Undibacterium parvum: one gene and its partner. The protein of the gene in region 2 interacts with the protein of the main gene of each other region in a pairwise test. Links are inferred from orthologs where the notes say so. Each region holds a gene or a part of one and is shown on either strand. Other genes may lie near its edges. The genes, in order: hfq and rho.

What was found.
Region 1: the proteins of rho (region 2) and hfq interact in binary tests that used the Escherichia coli proteins (3 or more experiments, as listed by UniProt). The link is inferred for Undibacterium parvum from one-to-one orthologs.

Annotation. Positions count from the first base shown.
Region 1 is NZ_CP034464.1:110,094-113,288, forward strand. The notes cover bases 143-3,088. They hold hfq (RNA chaperone Hfq), read right to left. Parts: upstream 1,761-3,088; coding sequence 1,524-1,760; downstream 143-1,523. Other genes in these bases: hflK (FtsH protease activity modulator HflK), read right to left, coding at 143-317; hflX (GTPase HflX), read right to left, coding at 362-1,504; der (ribosome biogenesis GTPase Der), read right to left, coding at 1,899-3,088. Also shown: more of hflK, read right to left, coding at 1-142; more of der, read right to left, coding at 3,089-3,195. UniProt on the Escherichia coli protein: RNA chaperone that binds small regulatory RNA (sRNAs) and mRNAs to facilitate mRNA translational regulation in response to envelope stress, environmental stress and changes in metabolite concentrations.
Region 2 is NZ_CP034464.1:3,723,600-3,726,846, forward strand. The notes cover bases 412-3,247. They hold rho (transcription termination factor Rho), read right to left. Parts: upstream 2,543-3,247; coding sequence 1,280-2,542; downstream 412-1,279. Other genes in these bases: EJN92_RS16245 (efflux transporter outer membrane subunit), read left to right, coding at 412-1,162; trxA (thioredoxin TrxA), read right to left, coding at 2,730-3,056. Outside these bases: more of EJN92_RS16245, read left to right, coding at 1-411. UniProt on the Escherichia coli protein: Facilitates transcription termination by a mechanism that involves Rho binding to the nascent RNA, activation of Rho's RNA-dependent ATPase activity, and release of the mRNA from the DNA template.

The DNA of each region.
Region 1 (3,195 bases), 3.6 Mb from region 2 along the record:
GCTGTTTGACCTTCCTGAACAATAAAAAAGCCGCTAACAGTCCAGATGAAAACAACGACCGCCAAGATAACGGCAATACCAATTTTTGCACCGGCAGCATCTGGAGAGAACCCACCACTGCCACCACCGTCACCACTTCCCTTACCACCCAGCAATTGACTAATGCGCTGATTAAAATCACGCCAAAGCTGATCCAGATCTGGTGGGCCGTCGGAGGGTTTTTTTCCATCCTGATTATTGTTTTGCGAGCCACGTCCCCATTGCGGGTCGTTTAGTGACAACGTCAAACCAATTCTTTTTAAAAGTGAAACAAGCATTCTGTCGTTATCCAATTAAATAGTGGGCTGAACTACAAGCAAGCTCAATTAAAACGGGCGTCATTCAATTCAACTTCAACTGCTGGTGTGCCGCGTTTGATTGCATCAAGTTTCGCGTAATCGGCAACTGCATGGCGTAAGTACTCCATCCCGGCACCGGTACGGGCGCTTAGAAAGACTCTTTCGATTTTATCATACTCGCCGATCTCAAATCTTGGCTCCATTGACGCAAGATCAATTTTATTCCAAACCAATAATTGCGGAATATGATCGGCACCAATCTCTTTTAAGACGTGATTCACCTGCAAAATCTGATCCGAACGAACTGGACTACTCGCATCAACAACGTGTATCAATAAATCGGCATGAATCGTTTCTTCCAAGGTTGCTCGAAATGCAGCGACCAACTGATGCGGCAATTCACGAATAAAACCAACCGTATCAGAAATAACAACACCTCCCGCATCCCCCAGATACAAACGACGAGAGGTCGTATCTAAGGTGGCAAATAATTGATCTGCTGCGTATGCATCGGCCTTGGTAAGCGAATTAAACAGCGTAGATTTACCAGCATTAGTGTAGCCAACCAGTGAGACAGAAAAAGTTTGACTGCGACCTCTAGAGCGACGCTGAGTCTCTCGCTGTTTATGCAACTTCTCCATCTTCGCTTTCAGCGCTTTTACACGCTCACCCAACAAACGTCGATCCGTTTCAAGTTGCGTTTCACCAGGACCGCGCAAGCCTATACCGCCTTTTTGTCGCTCCAAATGAGTCCAACCTCGTATCAGGCGGGTGGCGAGATGCTGCAACTGCGCCAACTCAATCTGTACTTTACCTTCATGGCTGCGAGCACGTTGCGCGAAGATATCCAAAATCAGACTCGTTCTATCGACCACACGCACTTTAAGATGTCGCTCTAGATTTCGTTGCTGCGCTGGTGATAAAGCGTGATTAAAGATCACAATATCAGATTCAACATCGGCAACCGCATGCGCTATCTCATCAGCTTTTCCAGAACCCACAAATAGAGCTGCATCAGGACTGGAACGCTTGCAAGTAATGGTAAGGATTGGCTCAGCACCGGCGGATTGAGAGAGCAAAGAAAGCTCATCTAAACTCGCTTCGAAGTCCCCTTTACCGAAATCGACACCAACCAAAATCGCCCGAGTTGAAATACTTTTACTCAAAGAATTATTCCAGTAAATACTACTCAGGTTCTGATTCGGCGTTGATACTCACTGCACGTGCTGGCACCACAGTAGAAATGGCGTGTTTATAGACCATTTGAGTAACGGTATTGCGCAATAGCACAACATACTGATCAAAGGATTCAATATGACCTTGCAGTTTAATACCGTTCACAAGGTAAATCGATACGGGGATGTGTTCTTTGCGCAAAGCATTTAAGAACGGGTCTTGTAACAGTTGCCCTTTATTACTCATAACAGCTCCATTGTGTTGTTGTGATCAGGAGATTGGGGCACTTTTATGAAACTCAAGTGCCCCGAAAGATGACTACCATACAAAGTAATCTATTTTTACTTGCCAGTTAAATACATCGAACTATGCATCAACAAATAATTATTTTTCTACCTTGGCGAAAGGGTTCTTCCCGGACCGCATTTCTATGCGCAAAGGGGTACCCACAAGTGAAAATGTTTCGCGAAAATGTTTTTCGAGATAACGCTTATACACGTCGCCAATAGAGTCAAGAGCATTGCCATGAATAACGATGATAGGTGGATTTTGCCCGCCCTGATGCGCGTACCGAAGTTTCGGACGAATCGAGCCCTTGCGTTTAGGCTGCTGATGCTCAACCGCCTCTATCAAAGCACGAGTCAATTTTGGAGTCGACAGATTCGCCATTGCAGCGGCATAAGCAGCGTCAATAGACTTCATCATAGGGTCAATACCCGATGACTTTAATGCAGAAACAAAATGAAATTTAGCGAAAGTTAAAAAATTCAACTTGCGCTCGATATCTACTTTGATTTCATCACGACGATCGCTTTGCAGGCCATCCCATTTATTCACACCAACAACCAGAGCACGCCCCGACTCCAGAATAAAGCCAGCTATATGCGCATCCTGTTCAGAGATGTCTTGCTGCGCATCCAAAAGCAACAAAACCACATTGGCCTCGGACACTGATTGCAAAGTCTTCACAACAGAAAATTTTTCGATTGCTTCGAACACCTTTCCACGGCGACGAATACCTGCAGTATCTATCAAGGTGTAATGCTTGCCATCTCGTTCAAAAGGAATCTCAATCGAATCCCTTGTCGTACCAGGCATATCAAACGCGATAACTCGTTCTTCGCCTAGCAAAGTATTTACCAGGGTTGACTTACCGACGTTAGGACGACCAACAATTGCTATTTTAATGCCTCTAACAGCATCGATAGGCTCCTCCACCTCAGGTGGACGCTGTGCAAATGCAATGTTGAGCGACTCTTCGACCAGATCGGTCACGCCATCACCATGCGCCGACGAAATAACGTAAGGGTCGCCCAAGCCTAATTCATAAAAATCCGCAGTGACCGAGGTGTAACGCATGCCTTCAGCCTTATTCACCACCAACATCACAGAACGCCCTGACTTGCGCAGGAAATCTGTAATTGTTTTATCGTGAGGAGTTAAACCTTGACGGCCATCCACCAAGAAAATAACAACATCAGCCTCTGCCACGGCTTGCTTGGTTTGCTTTGCCATTTCATACATAATTCCATCTTTGGCAACTGGCTCAAAACCACCAGTATCGATGACCAAAAAGGGACGCTCACCAACCCGACCTTCGCCATAGTGTCTATCTCTGGTTAAGCCAGGAAGATCAGCAACTAGTGCGTCGCGAGAGCGCGTAAGCCGATTAAACAATGTG
Region 2 (3,247 bases):
CGGAACTAATTCAAATCGCTACCCGGTGCTCGATGCTACGCTCAGTGGCACCAAAAACCGTACCAGTGAAAATGCCGGTAAGTTGGGCTTGGGGGCTAATCCTGTTGCTAAAGATTTTCAACTTGGTTTGAATGCCTCGTATGAAGTCGATTTCTGGGGCAAGCTGTCGCGCGCCGATGAGGCGGCCAAAGCGCGCTTGCTAGCGCAGCAAGCCAACCGTGGTTTGGTGCAAAGCACTTTATACGCGAGTCTTACGCAGAGTTATTTTGCCTTGAGGGCTTACGATGCTCAGCTGGAACTGGCTCAATCTAGTCTGGGAACCAGGCAGGAAAACCTGCGTTTGCAGCAGAAACGCTACGCCGCCGGATCGGTTGGTGAACTCGATTTACATGTGGCAGAGTCCGAAACGGCGGCTGCCGAAATCACGGTGGCGCAGGCAAGGCAGGCGCTTGCCAATGCCGAGTCGGCCTTGACTGTGTTGCTGGGGCGCTCGCCTACTGCGATAGCCAATCCGGACTTGCTTCGTGGCAGCAGTATCGGCGCCTTGTATCAGCAATTGAATTTGCCTACGGATTTGTCCTCTGACTTACTGAATCGTCGGCCTGATATTATCGCCGCCGAGCAAGCACTGGTCGCTGCGAATGCCGACGTAGGTCAGGCTAAGGCGCTGTATTTTCCTAGCGTTAAGTTGACCACTGGTATCGGATATGAGTCGCGCGTCTTCCGTGATTTGCTTGATCCTGCGTCTTTGTTGTGGAATGTCGGTGCGAATCTGGTGCAGCCCATCTTCAGAGCCGGTGCGATCGGTGCGCTAGTCTCGGGTGCCGAGGCGCGTAAGGATCAGGCGATGGCGCAATACCTGCAAGCGGTGCAGGGCGCTTTTCGTGACGTGCATGATGCGCTCAATAATGTCTCTGCCAACCAGCAGGTTTACTTGGCCGGGAATCGTCGAGTGACCGCCTTGAAAGACTCTTTACGACTGGCAGAATTGCGCTACAAAAATGGCTACAGCAGTTATCTGGAAGTGCTCAATGCCCAGCGTGATTTGCAGCAAACCGAGGCTGCACTGGTCGAGACTCAGCGCGCTCATTTGTCGGCATTGGTCAGTTTGTATAAGGCGGTCGGGGGTGGTTGGGATAAATCTAGTCTTGCAAGCAAATAAGCAGATGCGGTTTTTCGCAAAAATGGATGTATAAAAAAACCCGCTAGATAGCAAAATCTAGCGGGTTTTTTAATACCGACCGCAAAGTATCGCGATCGGCATAAACTTTGAAGGTGTTTAGCCTCCGCGACGCATCATTTCAAAAAATTCTGCATTGTTTTTAGTCGCTTTCATCTTGTCGAGGATGAACTCCATCGCTTCTATCTCATCCATGCTATACAGCAGCTTGCGCAAGATCCAGATTTTTTGCAATTGATCAGGCTTGATCAGTAATTCTTCGCGACGAGTGCCCGACTTGTTTAAGTTGATCGCTGGGTAAACACGCTTCTCTGCAAGGCGACGCTCAAGGTGTACTTCCATGTTGCCGGTACCCTTGAATTCTTCAAAAATAACGTCATCCATGCGGCTACCGGTTTCGATCAGGGCAGTCGCGATAATCGTCAGTGAACCACCTTCTTCGATGTTACGGGCAGCGCCGAAGAAGCGCTTCGGACGTTGCAGCGCATTGGCGTCAACACCACCGGTTAATACCTTGCCGGAAGCAGGAATGACGGTATTGTAAGCGCGTGCCAGACGTGTGATCGAGTCCAGCAAAATCACCACGTCTTTCTTCATTTCGACCAGGCGTTTGGCTTTTTCCAATACCATCTCAGCCACTTGCACGTGTCGAGTTGCTGGTTCATCGAAGGTCGATGCAACCACTTCGCCGCGCACAGAGCGCTGCATTTCGGTTACTTCTTCTGGACGTTCGTCGATCAGTAAAACGATCAGTGTAATGTCAGGATGGTTTGCTGTGATCGCGTGAGCGATATGTTGCAAAATAACTGATTTACCAGATTTTGGTGACGCCACCAACAAGCCGCGCTGACCTTTACCTATTGGCGCGATCAAATCGATAATACGACCGGTAATGTTCTCTTGCCCGTTCATTTCACGTTCTAAGCGCAATGGTACGCTAGGATGCAGAGGCGTCAGATTCTCAAACAGTATTCTGTGTTTCGATGCTTCCGGTGATTCACCGTTGACCTTGTCTACCTTTACCAGAGCAAAATAACGCTCACCATCTTTAGGTGTGCGTACTTCGCCCTCGATAGAGTCACCAGTATGCAGATTGAAACGACGAATTTGCGAAGGCGAAATATAGATGTCGTCGGTTGACGCCATATAGCTCGCATCTGGCGAGCGCAGAAAGCCAAAGCCATCCGGTAAAACTTCGAGTGCGCCATCGCCGAAAATTTGCTCGCCTGATTTGGCGCGCTTCTTAAGGATTGCGAACATCAGTTCTTGTTTGCGCATCCGTGCGGCATTGTCGATGTCTAAGCCTACGGCCATTTCTAGCAAGGCTGAGACGTGTAACGCCTTTAATTCTGATAAGTGCATGGTGAGTGTCCCGAGATGGGATATGTAGGTGGGGGAGTGAGAAGAAGTGAACTACAGTGTGATATTTTTAACTGCGCCAACCGTGTAGTCAGGGCAGTTGTCTAAAAAATAGAGTGTTTTTTTATATTGTTACCGATTTTCAAGCGAGGCATACGCATCGCTTGAAAATTTATTTCAGCATATTACCTTAAATATTACTATCGATAAAGGATGTTAATTGTCCTTTTGAAAGCGCGCCTACTTTTTGTGCTGCTACCACACCGTTTTTAAACAAAATCAGAGTGGGGATGCCGCGAATGCCAAATTGAGCAGGGATCGCTTGATTAGCGTCTACATCCATTTTGGCAATAATAAATTTCCCGCCAGCATCCTTGGCAACTTCTTCAAGAATAGGGGCAATCATTTTACATGGACCGCACCACTCAGCCCAGAAATCTACCAGGACAGGTTTGTCGGATTTTAAAACGTCGGCTTCAAAAGAAGCATCGCTTACATAGATGATGTTTTCGCTCATGGATTACTCGTTGAGTTGGCAAATTAAAAGTTGGTAGCGCCACAAGAATGTTAAGCTGAATTGTTGATGTCAGGCTGCATTCAACGCTTCCAATTACCTAGCTCCTTGATGGTAGCAAGCAATAAACTTAAGTTGGAGACGTTTTATCCCAATTCAATGGTATTGACTGGAACAAATGAGCAGGAATCTGT